DNA from 3 places in the Sphingobium sp. TomTYG65 genome. Region 1 is predicted to be linked to each of the others. Evidence: predicted binding sites of a transcription regulator. Region 1 holds the regulator's gene; each other region holds the start of a gene.
The links. The regulator LexA, encoded in region 1, represses DNA repair genes until DNA is damaged. The targets are predictions, from matches to a motif close to GTTCCNCNCTTGTTCT.
Positions count from the first base shown of each region.

Region 1 (4,682 bases):
CTGCCAGGCGGCTATGATTTTGCCCGACGCGCCTATTTCCAAGGAATCGGAGCTACAGGGCGCGCGCTGAAACCTATCACCGTCTTACGGCGGTCGGACGAAGCACCGCCGCTGCGCAACCGCTTATTCGCACATATTTTGCAAAAAGCGGACGGCGACGGGGCAGGTATCGCCGCAGCGCTTGCGACCGGAGATCAGGGCGCCATTGCCGAGAAGGATGCCGAGGCGATGCGGCGCAGCGGCCTTGCTCATTTGCTGTCTATCAGCGGGCTGCATGTGACTGCCCTGATCGGGGGAGTCGTTTTCCTGCTGATGCGGATTATGGCGTTGAGCCGGCGAGCTGCGCTCGACTGGCCATTGATGCTGGTCGCTGCGGGTGGCGGAGCGCTGGCAGGTATCGGATACACGCTGCTGACGGGCGCGGAAGTGCCGACGGTTCGTTCCTGCATCGCAGCGCTGTTGGTGTTGGGGGGACTTGCCCTCGGCCGTGAAGCGATCACGCTGCGGCTGATCGCTGCCGGGGCGCTGCTGGTGCTGTTGCTCTGGCCGGAGGCGCTGGCCGGACCAAGTTTTCAGATGAGCTTCGCTGCCGTGATTGCAATCGTCGCCTTGGGCGAGTACCCCAGCTTTCGCGCCTTTGCAGCTGCGCGGGATGAGCGAACAGTCACGCGTCTCGGGCGCTCCCTGGCCGTCTTGCTCCTGACCGGCTTTGCGGTGGAACTAGTGTTGGCGCCGATCGCGCTTTTTCACTTCCACAAGGCGGGGATGATGGGCGCATTTGCCAATCTGATAGCGATTCCGCTTACCACTTTTGTCGTCATGCCGCTGGAAGCGCTGGCATTAGTGCTGGACCTCATCGGGTTGGGAGCGCCTGCATGGTGGCTGACGGCGAGGGCTCTCGACCTGCTGCTGTGGATTGCGCACAGCGTGGCAGCGAGTCCCTGGGCAGTGATGACTGCCCCTGTGGTGCCGAACTTCATATTCGGCATGATGGTGCTGGGTGGCCTCTGCTGTCTCTTATGGCGAAGCGGCTGGCGATGGATTGGGATGGCGCCGGTCGTCGTTGGGCTGGTCGTTATAGCCAGAACTTCGCCGCCCGACATATTGGTGACGGCTGACGGTCGTCATGTCGCTGTGCGGACCGGAAGCGGCGGCATGGCAATTTTGCGGGAACGAGCCGGCGATTATGTACGCGATATGATGGCGGAAAGCGCGGGCTATGAAGGGCCTCTAGCGGCTCTCGCCGACTTACCGGACGCGAATTGTTCCAGGGATCTGTGCGTGGTTGCTCTGACGGGCGGTGGCCGCGTGTGGCGGCTGCTTCTGACGCGAACAGGGGATTTGGTGGAAAGAGAGAGACTCGAGAACGACTGCGCCCACGCGGACATTGTCATCGCGGATCGTCGCCTTCCCCCTTGGTGCCGGCCGCGCTGGTTGAAGGCTGACCGGCGGCTGTTGATGCAGACAGGCGGGCTGGCCATCAACCTGGACGATGGGGAAGTGCGAACCGGGAAAGTCCCCGGCGACGCACATCCCTGGATTACTCAACCCTAGAGACGACCGGCATCCCGCCCATCAGATCAATTGTAGCGGCGCAAGAGGCCCGCCAACTTTCCCTGGATGCGCACTTGCTGTGTGTCATAGATTTGCGGTTCATAGGCGCTGTTGGCTGGGTCGAGCCGCACCTTAGGGCCTTGGCGATGGAAATATTTCAACGTTGCTTCGCTGTCCTCGATCAAGGCAACAACGATCTGCCCCTCGCGCGCAACCTCCGTCCGCTGTATCAGGGCGAAATCGCCATCAAGGATGCCAGCCTCGATCATGGAGTCACCGGAGACTTCCAATGCATAATGATCGCCCGCACCAAGGAGTGCGGCCGGAACAGAGAGCATATTTTGCCCTTCCAGCGCCTCTATAGGAACGCCCGCGGCGATCCGGCCATGAAGGGGTATTTCGATCACATCATTCGCAGCAATCGGCGGTTTGGACGCCAGCTGCGGCTTTGGCTGGACCACGGCCTTAGGCGCGCGATGCATTGCCTCTGGAAGTTTGAGTACCTCAAGTGCTCGAGCCCGGTTGGGCAGGCGCCTGATAAAGCCGCGTTCTTCCAGGGCATTGATCAAACGGTGGATACCGGATTTGGACCGCAGGTCGAGTGCTTCCTTCATCTCCTCAAACGAAGGCGATACACCGCCTTCCTCTAGCCTGTTGTGAATGAAGCTGAGCAATTCCTGTTGCTTGGGCGTCAGCATGCCTGCTTGTCCTCCATAGAACGGATGGAGAACGCATAGGAAACGGAACAAGGCAAGTCAAGCAACTTACGCAAGCCGTAACGAAAGGAACGGACAGGCGATCCAGCCGTTATCTGGCCGCCTTCCTAAAAGAGGGTGAATAGGAGAGTAAGATGGCGAATCAGAACAACCAGGACAGCAATCAGCGCCGCCAGCAGGGTGGTGACCGTTCAAGCCAAGGCGGCCGTCAGCAGCAGCAGGAGAACCGCCAAGGCCAAATGGGCGAAGGCAAGAAGGACAAGAGCGATCACGGCAAGCAACAGCGCTGAACAGCGCCCGGTTTGTCCAGGGGAGGGGCCGCTTTGCGGCCCCTTTCTCATGAGGAGAGGGGGAGGATCGTTACCTGATCACCCGTTGCCGCGGGCGACGAGCCTGCAGGGCGAAGTATGAGACTGTCCGCCTGAGCCATGGCTGCTGTCGCAGCGCTATCTTGCGAGGTGACTGCTATCATGCCGTCGCCGGTGCGGAAGGCGCGAAGATAATCATCCCGATCGCCGGTTGCCGGTAGTGGCGCGGCCAGCGTCGCAACGGCGGTGCGGGGCAGGGGATCGGCCGCGCCAGCCATGTGCCGGACGAGCGGCAATAGGAACAGGGTTGCAGTCACGAAGGCTGAGACCGGATTTCCGGGCAGGCCCAGGAAAATGGCGTCGCGCAGCGTGCCCGCCATCAGCGGCTTTCCTGGCCGCATGCGGATCTTCCAGAAATCAATATCGCCGCCAACCCCCGTAAATGCGGGGCGGACGAGGTCATGATCGCCCACTGACGCGCCGCCGGTGGAGACTATGATGTCGGCTTGGCTGGCATGGTCGAACGCCTGCTTCATCGCATCGAGATCATCGGGGATGATGCCGATGTCGAGGATCTCGCAACCGATAGCGCGGAGCATCGCTGCGAGCATAGGTGCATTGGAAGAGGGGAGACGGCCCGGCGGTGTAGGCGATCCAGGTGGCACAAGTTCGTTGCCAGTGGAGAGCAGGGCGATCCGCGGGCGGGAACCTACAGGCAGTGCGCCGTGCCCACCCAAGACGGCGAGCGCTATCTGAGCAGGGCCGACAGCGGCTCCTGAAGGCAGGAGAAGTTGGTGCTTACGGAAATCCGAAGCAGCGGGTCGCACATTGCGGCCGATGGAAAGAGCCGGCCCACGAGCATTGAGCGAGCCGTTTGAAAGATCAGCATCCTCCTGAATGAGGACGGTGTCGGCGCCAAGCGGCAGCGGGGCACCTGTGAAGATGCGGCAACTCTCGCCGGGAACCATGGGCGGTGGAAGTGCACCGCCGGCCGTGCTTTCGGCGGTTACGCGCCAAGGGCCAGGCCATTCGGCGGCACGGATCGCAAAACCGTCCATGGCCGATAGATCAGCCCAGGGCTGATCTCGCAAGGAAAGGACATCGCGGGCTAGCCAACGGCCAGCGCATTCGGAGACGGGGATCTCCTCGTCGGGTAGGCGGCGACCGAGGGCCAGCAATCGGGCCTGCGCCTCCGCGACGGGGAGCAGGCTCATGCCGCGCGCCAGTCGCCTGACTTGCCGCCCGACTTGGCGATCAGGCGGACATTGCCGATGACCATCCCCTTATCCAACGCCTTAGCCATGTCGTAGATGGTGAGCAGCGCGACAGATGATGCGGTGAGCGCTTCCATTTCCACCCCCGTCTGCCCGGTGGTTCTGGCGGTCGCAGTGACGGTGACGCCGGCGGGCTCAAGATCGAAGTCGATGCTGACCGATGTCAGCGCAATGGGGTGACATAATGGGATGAGGTCAGCGGTGCGTTTGGCGGCCATGATCCCCGCGACCCGGGCAACGGCCAGGACATCGCCCTTCTTGACCAATCCTTGAGCGATTGCGGCGGCCGCCTCCTCGCTCATGGAGATATGGCCGGTCGCGACGGCTTCGCGAGCGGTTACCCGCTTGGCCGAGATATCGACCATATGGGCTGAGCCATCTTCGTCGAGATGAGTGAGGTTGCTCATGCCCCGGTTATAAGCGCGCGGGTAGCTGCTTCGACGTCAGGCTGACGCATAAGGCTTTCGCCGACAAGGAAGCAACGGACGCCATGCTCGGACATGGCTACCAGGTCGGCATGGCTGCCAAGGCCGCTTTCGGCGACGAAGGTGCAACCTTCGGGAGCTTGGCCGACCAATTCATAGGTGCGGGCGAAATCGACGCTAAAATCGCGCAGGTCGCGATTGTTCACGCCGATGAGGCGCGATCGCAGCTTCAGGGCGCGCTCCAGTTCATGGGCGTCATGCACTTCGATGAGGGCGTCCATGCCGAGGCCCAGCGCGGCATCCTCAATCTCCGCCATCTGCCCGTCTTCCAGCGCGGCGACGATGATCAAGATGGCGTCTGCGCCAAGCGAGCGGCTTTCCAGCACCTGCCAGGGATCGACCATG
Region 1 covers NZ_AP027330.1:1,259,157-1,263,838, reverse strand. Annotated here, with positions in the region: gene ACZ5Y5_RS06330 (ComEC/Rec2 family competence protein) at 1-1,554, shown strand, start outside; gene lexA (transcriptional repressor LexA) at 1,581-2,252, opposite strand; gene ACZ5Y5_RS06320 (hypothetical protein) at 2,405-2,560, shown strand; gene ACZ5Y5_RS06315 (molybdopterin molybdotransferase MoeA) at 2,608-3,792, opposite strand; gene moaC (cyclic pyranopterin monophosphate synthase MoaC) at 3,789-4,259, opposite strand; gene trpC (indole-3-glycerol phosphate synthase TrpC) at 4,256-4,682, opposite strand, start outside.

Region 2 (4,682 bases), 1.4 Mb from region 1:
AGTCGGGCGCCTGGTTCTCCTATGACTCAGTCCGCATTGGCCAGGGTCGCGAGAACGCCAAGACCTTCCTTAAGGAGAATCCCGAAATGGCGGACCGTCTGGAACGGGCGATCCGCGGCAAGACCGAAGAGGTCGCAGAAGGGATGATGACCGGACCCGAAGCGGAGGATGATGGCGAATAAGCGCGGCAAGCGCCTGCGGCCGGATCAGCCGCAGGACAGTTGCGCGGCTTTGCTCGCCTCTCGTTTCACGCACTGAAAAGGCCCGCCTGCGCTTCACTGCGGGGCGGGCCTTTTACCTTCGCCTTGGCTGTGTGACCGATCGGATTGGGGCGCGCTTAAATCATGCGTGCTCAAGGTCGGACGGTTGCTTCTTGTGCACCTTTTTACGAGGTATGCGCCCCTGCTGGACCGCAAGCCTCTTCTTGAGCCTTACACCTTGCAGTCCCCAATCTCCAAAATGCACTCCGGCCAGAAGCATGAGCAGGCCGTAGAGGAACAGGGTAATCGTCAGTGGGAGCGCTAAAAGAACGTCCAGGACTTGCTCAGTCGGCGTTTCTACTGGGCCGACCCGATCGATCCCGAACAGGGCTAGGCCATCCTCTAGCGAATGGCCGTCCCATTCGCGCCGGAACAGCCATTCGCCTGCCTCGATCGCCAAGATGGGAGGCGCGATGAGCATAGCGGCAAGGCCGATGATGACCATCGCTTCGCTCAGCAACTGGACTCCGAGATTCGCGAGGCGGCGCTTGATTGTAAAATCATGCCCTGGTTCCTTCAGTATCTCGGGTTTCATGATTCCGAGCTGACTGGCAGCGGCGGGTGAGTGCGTGTCGAGAAAGCCGTACCGCTCCAGCTTCGGCAGCATGCGCCTGTTCAGCTGGGATTTGCAGCTGTCTTCTATGAACTTTTGCTGCTCAATTGTCAGTTCTTCACGGAAACTATCGGATTGTCCTTTTCTTATCCGTAAGGCATCCGCGTCAGACCTGTCGTAGTCATGGCCAGGAATGCCCTGCGCCAGTTCCAATGCTTTCAATTTTTCAAAGGATGAATTTTCCACAGCATATCGTAACGCTTGATAATTGACCGGTTCGCCGAGGAAGCCGAGCATTTTTTCTACCTCAGACTCTGTATTATCTAGCAGATCCTCATAATATATGATGTGGTGATCATGTCGTGCGAGCCCGGCCGCCCAGCTGTTCATATATTTGATGTAGTGCGGAAGACCTCTGTCTTCATCGGCAAGGAAATCATCAATGCTACCGCGGAAGGACATCTTGTGCCGCGTGACATGGTGATAATCAGAAATGAGTACCGCCCGCGGATCACGGATCAGGAATATGACGGGAAGCCGACTGGGCAAAGTTGGTTTAAAGCGAAGATGGGTTGAAGGGACCAAAGGAAAGGACGCGTCCTCCGATCTGCGCACGAAAGCCGGTATGCCGCGCACCGGATCCAAATCGAAATTTGGCGCAAAGGTGAACATGCTCTGCGTCGTGATCGGCGAATATTCTCGCGATGCGAGGAAATACTGCGCCAGAATAAATCTCAGCCATGTCCGGCCTGATTTTGGATAGGAGGCTAGAAGGGCAGTCGCAGCGCTGGATACCAATCGCAGGCTACGGGCTGAAGAAATGCGGCGTGCCAGGAGGGAAGGGGCCTGGGTAAGCGAGGCGATCAGGGGCGTGTCCATAAATATAGATTAGCTCCGCACATCACGGGCGTGGGGAACTTTTCTGGATGATGGCCAAATTGTGTAACGGAGGTGAAACGGACATCTCCTTTTTCAAACTGTGGCGCACCTCATTGACAGGAAGCAGGCCATCGCCGAAAAGAACATATAGAGAACATTTATATGGTCGAGTCGGTGAACACGCTTGCAGCCCTCAGGCGGCACATCGCATCGTTGGAAGGAATTCCAGCCGCCCCCACCAGTGCGCGGATCGCAACGGGGCGTTTAGATTTTGACCAGACGTTGCACGGCGGCCTGGCTAAGGGCCGGGTGCATGAACTGCTCGGAAATGATGATGATGAAGGCGCTGTAGCGGGTCTTTCCCTGATCTTCGCCCATCTTGCAGCGGGAAGCTCTCCTCTGTTCTGGCTCCGCCCCGCCAATGGAACGGCCGGGCAGCCTTATGGTCCGGGTCTCGCCGCACTCGGAATAGATCCCGCTCACTTGCTGATCGGCGTCATGAAGGATGAAGCGTTGCTGTTGCGCGCGGCAGTCGATGCCTTGCGTTGCCCCGCACTTGGCGCGCTCGTGATCGAACTGCGCGGGCGCGCGCCACTCATGGACCTGACCGCTAGCCGTCGCTTGGCGCTCGCGGCGGAAGCATCAGGTGTTACCGCTTTTCTGCTGCGTATCGGCGCTGATCCGACGCCAAGCGCAGCCGACACGCGCTGGAGGGTGAGGGCAGCGCCTTCCGTGCCGCTGCCGGGCAATGCACCGGGAATGAGCGCCTTTGATCTTAGCCTGCTGCGCCGCCGGTCAGGACCCGACGGCATGACATGGCGCCTTGTGTGGGACAGCGACCGAGGCGTCTTTGGAGAAGAATGTGATGAACGCCATGACCGGAGAAGCGACAGCGCGGACACGCCGCTATCTGGCGCTGTGGTTCCCCTTCCTCCCGCTCGACCGGCTGCGCATCGCGCGGCAGGATCTCTGGACGGCCCGAGGGCAGGATGCCCCCGCCGTCATTGTCGAAACGGTGCGCGGGGCGATGCGGCTCATGGCACTGGACGCTGATGCGCTGGCAATTGGCCTCAGCGCGGGCATGACGCTGGCCGATGCACAAGCGCGCCAACCTGATCTGCGTGTGTTCGAAGCCGATCCCCATGCCGATCAGGATTGGCTGGAGCGGCTTTGCGACGGGTGCGCTCGCTATACGCCGAGTGCAGCGCTTGGCCCACCCCAGGGATTGATGCTCGACATCAGCGGCTGCGCGCATCTCTGGAATGGTGAGGAAGCTTTGGCGCGTGCGGCGGTCGAACGGCTGGAACGGCACGGCATGCGGGTGCGCCATGCGCTGGCGGGCACGCCGGAGGGCGCCCATGCGCTGGCCCGCTTCGCCTCAGTTCCCGCCGCCGATGAGGAGGGCGCTTTACGCCGCCTGCCGATCGAAGCGCTTGGACTCGAAGAAGAAAGCACGCTCGCGCTGCGTCGCGCGGGGCTGCGCACGGTGGGAGACCTCGCCGCTCGTCCCGCGCCGACTCTCGCTGCACGCTTTGGTGAAGAGGCGGTTGACGCCCTTCACCGCTTGCTGGGCCTCGGCCACCGTCCCCTTGCCCCACGTCGTCCGCATCCCGCAGTACGCGTTGAACGCCGCTTTGCCGAACCGGTGGGCAGCACCGCCTATGCGCTTCGAACCTTGGAAGAGATGGCTGTGGAAGCGGGCGAACGTCTTGGCGAACGTGGGCAGGGTGGACGCCGGTTCGAGATTTTATTTTTTCGCACCGATGGCCTCGCCTTTCCTCTGCGGATCGAAACCAGTCTGCCCGTGCGCGACGCGCCTTCCATCATGCGACTGGTGCAGGAGCGGATCGACAGCCTGTCCGACCCGCTCGATCCCGGCTTCGGTTTCGACATGCTGCGCCTTACCATATCCCAGGCCGAAGCGATGGCTGCCACCCAATTAGCGTTGGAGGGGGGAGAAGCGCGCCGCGAGGAAGAGATTGCCGCGCTCATCGATCGCCTTTCCGTCCGGGTGGGCCGGGCGCGCATCCAACGCTTGGAACCGCGCGACAGCCATATTCCCGAACAGGCGCAGTTGGCCTTGCCTGCCGTTGAAAGCCGCACCCCGTCCAGCTGGCCGCGCCAGTCCGAGCCAGGTGATCCGCCGATGCGCCCCATCCATTTGTTCGATCCGCCCCAGCCTATCGAGGTAATCGCAGAGGTGCCCGACGGCCCGCCGCATCATTTCCGCTGGCGCCGCGCGGCTCATGAAGTGACCCGCTATGAAGGACCCGAGCGGATTTCGCCTGAATGGTGGAAAGCGAAGGATGGCGCTGTGGAGGGCGAAAGCACCGGCCTCACCCGGGATTATTACCGGATCGAGGACGCACGCGGGCGGCGCTATTGGATTTTTCGCCACGGCCTGTACGGCGCAGAAGCCCGCCATCCGCGCTGGTATATCCACGGGCTGTTCGCATGAAACGCGGCAAAGGGCCTAACCCTTCCCAACCCAAGTCGATCGATAGGCGGGAATTGAATGCGATCGAGGCGGCTAGGGAGAAGGAGAAGTTGCAACGGCCCCAGCCTCCGCGACCGGGCAGGGAAGCGCCTGCTTTTGCGGAATTGGGCGTTATGTCCAACTACAGCTTTCTGCATGGAGCTTCTCATCCCTCTGACCTAGTGGGACAGGCAAACCATCTTGGACTTCGCGCCATCGGGATTGCCGACAGGAATAGCGTGGCTGGAGTGGTGCGGGCCTATGTCGCGTTGCGCGATGCTCCGGAAAGGGCGCGCGCCGCTTTAATGGAAGCCAAGAAGCAGCGTTGTGAACCGCCAATTTTGACGGCGAAAGAAGAAGCGTTGTGCCAAACCGATCTCCGGCTGGTCGTGGGCGCCCGCTTGGTCTTTGTCGATGGTACGCCGGATATTCTGGCATATCCCAAAAGCCGCTTGGGTTGGGGACGGCTGACCCGTTTATTGACTAAAGGCAATATGGAGGCCGTCAAAGGCGA
Region 2 covers NZ_AP027330.1:2,691,768-2,696,449, forward strand. Annotated here, with positions in the region: gene recA (recombinase RecA) at 1-182, shown strand, start outside; gene ACZ5Y5_RS13370 (sulfotransferase domain-containing protein) at 343-1,692, opposite strand; gene ACZ5Y5_RS13375 (ImuA family protein) at 1,855-2,745, shown strand; gene ACZ5Y5_RS13380 (Y-family DNA polymerase) at 2,720-4,150, shown strand; gene ACZ5Y5_RS13385 (error-prone DNA polymerase) at 4,147-4,682, shown strand, end outside.
Region 2: the regulator LexA is predicted to act here: its motif matches at 1,833-1,848, upstream of ACZ5Y5_RS13375 (ImuA family protein).

Region 3 (4,682 bases), 460 kb from region 1:
CGCCGCCTTCCTCGCCGTCCTCGACCAACACAGCTTGGCCGATGCAGCGCGGGACAAGGCTGGGCTTGCGGCGCTTATCGCCGCGCTGCCCAGCCTCCCCTCATCCTCTAGCGATGCCTGCGCGCAGCCCGCTTCGACCGAGGCGCTTCGCCCGGATTGATGCAGCTGTCCTGCACCGTCCTGCTGCACAACGGATAGTCCTTACCGCCAGCTGGCGGCGGGGTCATATTGCCTCCGACCGTAACTGGATTAGCCGAACTCCCGACAGGCGCAGTCGGATCGGTGGGTACGCCTGCGGGCGCAGGCGCCATGCCCGTGCTCGGCGGAACCGCACCAGTGGGCTGACCCGCGTTGGGATCGGCCGGCGTAGCAGGTGTTGCGGGCGTCGCGGACTCACCCATCCCACCCGGGGTCGCTGGCGTAGCGGGGGTCGCGGGAACAGCAGGCTCTCCCGGCGGCATCGTATCCGTGGCGGGCGGCTGACCCACGCTACCCGCGCCGCCCTGCGCGAGCGCAATCCCGGAAGCGCCTGCGCCAAAGGCCAACAATGCGGCGCCTGCAAGCATGATGGATTTCATCGGGTCGTCCTTTCCTGTTCATCACCCCCTCTTAGATGGTGAAGAACCGGATCAGTGACGCAGGCGTTCCGATATGGTCGACGAACCGTTGCTTAGCTGCCGCCAAGCGACCACTTACGGCTACTTATTTTTCTGGATAGCGATCAAATCGGGGGTGCTCATGCACCTTCCCCATCCACGGAGCCGCTTCCGCCCATTGCACATGAATAGCCGGAGGAAAGGCGGACTGATCGTCCAGCGTGGCTGTCTGTATATCCACCATGCCGGGAAAGGCAGCCGGGTTACGGTAGAAGAGCCCCGTTCCGCATGTGGCGCAAAACTGCCGTGTAACATTTTCCGATGACTGATATTCCCTCGGCTCGCCGCTCACCTTGACCTGCTCTTCGGGAAAGAGCGCCCATCCGACCATCGGTGCGCCTGCGCTCCTGCGGCAGTCCGAGCAATGACAGAGCGCGCTGTAAACTGGTTCACCCTGCACTTCGAACTGGATGGCTCCACACTGACACCGCCCTGTCGCCATGTCCTTTCTCCTTGCATGATTCGCCTTTTGTTCTCATAGAACCAACTATCGTGCAAGGGCATGGCTCTTGCTCCTTCGCCCCCCGCTTCCTAGTTGTTGGCCATGACCCTGCCTGCCCCTTCGCCCGATGATCCAGCCTATCTTCAGGGTCTCAACGCTCCGCAGCGAGAGGCCGTGCTTACGACCGAAGGGCCGGTGCTCGTGCTTGCCGGTGCCGGCACGGGCAAAACTGCTGCGCTGACGGCACGCCTGGCCCATCTAATCGCCACTCGCCGGGCTTACCCATCGGAAATTCTGGCCGTGACCTTCACCAACAAGGCTGCGCGCGAGATGCGCGAGCGCGTCGGTCGAATGATTGGCCCGGCTGTGGAAGGCATGCCTTGGCTCGGCACCTTTCACGCGATCGCCGCCAAGATGCTGCGCCGCCACGCCGAGCTGGTCGGCCTGCAATCCAACTTTACCATCCTGGATACCGATGACCAGCTTCGCCTGATGAAGCAATTGATCCAGACTGAAGGCATTGACGAAAAGCGCTGGCCCGCCCGGCAACTCGGCGGCTTGATCGACCAATGGAAGAATAAGGGATTGACCCCCGAGGAGATCGGCGCGGGAGAGAGCGAGGCCTATGCGAACGGGCGTGGGCAAAAGCTCTATGCCGCCTATCAGGCGCGGCTGCGGGATGTTAACGCGTGTGATTTCGGCGACCTCCTGCTCCATGTCCTCACGATTTTAAAGCGTCACCGCGATGTGCTGGAAAGCTATCAGCAGCGTTTCCGCTACGTGATGGTGGACGAATATCAGGATACTAATAGCAGCCAATATCTCTGGCTCCGTCTGCTCGCTCAGCAGCGCAAGAATATTTGCTGCGTCGGCGACGACGATCAATCCATTTACTCCTGGCGCGGCGCGGAAGTCGCCAATATCCTGCGATTTGAAAAAGACTTTCCGGGCGCAAAGATCGTTCGGCTTGAACAGAATTACCGTTCCACGCCGCATATCCTGGGCGCTGCTTCCGGCGTCATCGCGGAGAATGGCAACCGGCTTGGCAAGACTCTCTGGACCGACATCGACGTTGGCGAGAAGGTTCGCATCATCGGCGTATGGGATGGCCCGGAGGAAGCGCGTCGCGTTGGCGACGAGATAGAAACTATAGAGCGGTCTGGCAAATCGCTCGACGAGGTCGCGATATTGGTCAGGGCTCAGCACCAGACGCGTGAGTTCGAAGACCGCTTTATCCAGATCGGCATGCCTTATCGGATCGTCGGGGGCTTTCGCTTTTACGAACGCGCGGAAATCAGAGATGCCCTGGCTTATTTGCGGCTCGTCAATCAACCCGCAGACGATCTGGCCTTCGAAAGGATTGTCAATGTCCCCAAACGCGGCCTGGGCGACAAGGCTCTCGAAAAGCTGCATCGCCTTGCACGCGCGGAGGGCGTTCCTCTCGCGCTCGCGGCCGCGCGCATTCTCGACACGGACGAAATGACGCCCCAGGCGCGCCGCAGCTTGGGCGCGTTCATCGGCGACCTGGCGCGCTGGCGCGACCGTGCCGCGCAGCTTCCTCACGCCGAACTCGCTCGGCAAATTCTGGACGAAAGCGGCTACACGGCCATGTTGCAGGCCGAGCGCACGGCGGAAAGCGCCGGCCGTCTAGAGAATCTCAACGAACTTACCCGCGCCATGGAGGAATATGAGACGCTTGGCGCGTTCCTAGAGCATGTGTCGCTGGTCATGGACAACGATGCGCAGGCCGACGAGCGCAAGGTCACGATCATGACCATCCACGCCGCCAAGGGACTGGAGTTCGACACCGTGTTTCTTGCCGGCTGGGAAGAGGGCATTTTCCCTTCCCAGAGAGCACTGGACGAAGGCGGCCTCAACAGTTTGGAGGAAGAGCGCCGACTCGCCTATGTGGCAATCACACGCGCGCGGAAGCTGTGCATCATCCTGCATGCCGCGAACCGCCGGATTTATGGGCAATGGACCAGTTCCATCCCTTCAAGATTTGTGGGCGAACTGCCGCCCGAACATGTTGAAGAAGAAAGCAGCATGGCTGGTGGCGCTTCGCTATGGCGCGCCAACTGGTCGGAACGGGCCGACCCCTTCGCGAATGTGCAGCGGGGCTCCGGGCGTGGTCCGGGCTGGCAACGGGCGCAGCAAAGCGGTCAATTCACCCGCGAGCCGGCCCGCATTGTCGAAGCCCGTACGTCGGCCGTGTCGCTCGGCAATAAGGGCCGGGATGACATGAAGGTGGGCCTGCGCATTTTTCACCAGAAATTCGGCTATGGCACGGTAGCGGAGATCGAGGGCAACAAGTTGGAGATCGACTTTGAAACCGCAGGCCGCAAACGGGTGATGGACAGCTTCGTTCAGCCCGCTTCCTAGCTACTGCCATTCATTGACGCCTGGATAGGCGAGGCGTAATCTCGTCACGCAATCGCCGCTTTGAGGACAAAATCAGGCGGAGAGGATGTTGCGATGACTTCGCTCGCATTCCGCACCCCTTGGTCAAGACGGCTAATTGCATCGCTGATGGCGCTTTGGCTGCTTGAACCATATGCCGCAGTGGCCCAATCAATCATCCTTCCTGAAGGACTCTCCATTTCTTTGGAGACTAAGCAGGATATCTCTTCAAAATCGGCGAAGAAGGGCCAATCAGTGGACTTGGCAGTCGCCAAGCCTGTCACGATCGGAGGCGTCACTGCCGTCGCTGCCGGAACGCCGGTCACTGGCGAGGTTGTAGGGGTAAGCGACAATGGCCTGCTAGGCCGATCGGGAAAGCTCGACATCCGCGTCAGCACGGTGAGAGCCGGTCAACAGGAAATAGCAGTGCGCGGGGAACGCAACATCGAAGGAAAGTCGGGCACGCTCAATTCAGTCGGTGCGGGAGTCGTATTTCTTCCGCTGGCCATTCTCATACGCGGCAAAGACGTGACGTTGCCAGCCGGCACAATATTCGACGTCTATGTCGACAAGGAAGTCACTATCGGAGTTGCCGAACCCATTGGCATGGCCCTGGGTGCCAGCGCCTCACCAGTCTCCCCCGAATCAAACCCTATCAGAGCTATAGACCCCAATGACGCCCTGACACCCTAGCCGACGGCAAGCGGCGCCGGAGTGGATAATAGCGAAGCGACCCTGCCTTCCGCACAGCGTCTATACGGAAGAGGTCCAACAATTGGATCGTTGTCAGAAAATGGTGGAGCCTAGCGGGATCGAACCGCTGACCTCCTGCATGCCATGCAGGCGCTCTCCCAGCTGAGCTAAGGCCCCATTGTGCGATATTATACCGCATCCCAATGGATCAGGCCATGACCGGTATAAGAACCGTCGGCCAATATCTGGATGTCCGTCGCATTGAACCAAGAGCGTTTAATGAGGTTATCTCGACCTCATCACACCCTCATTCCGCTCGGGAGTTTTTCGGGGAAACGTCCATTGGACATCTCTTATCCGAAAAACTGGTGGAGCCTAGCGGGATCGAACCGCTGACCTCCTGCATGCCATGCAGGCGCTCTCCCAGCTGAGCTAAGGCCCCGTTTCCAGTGTCGGCGCCGTTTGGGTCCGGCGCCTCGGAGGTCGCTGCC
Region 3 covers NZ_AP027330.1:799,190-803,871, reverse strand. Annotated here, with positions in the region: gene ACZ5Y5_RS04045 (RrF2 family transcriptional regulator) at 1-160, shown strand, start outside; gene ACZ5Y5_RS04040 (Fe-S oxidoreductase) at 108-578, opposite strand; gene ACZ5Y5_RS04035 (GFA family protein) at 703-1,098, opposite strand; gene ACZ5Y5_RS04030 (ATP-dependent helicase) at 1,201-3,480, shown strand; gene ACZ5Y5_RS04025 (hypothetical protein) at 3,574-4,191, shown strand; tRNA gene ACZ5Y5_RS04020 (tRNA-Ala) at 4,293-4,368, opposite strand; tRNA gene ACZ5Y5_RS04015 (tRNA-Ala) at 4,558-4,633, opposite strand.
Region 3: the regulator LexA is predicted to act here: its motif matches at 1,117-1,132, upstream of ACZ5Y5_RS04030 (ATP-dependent helicase).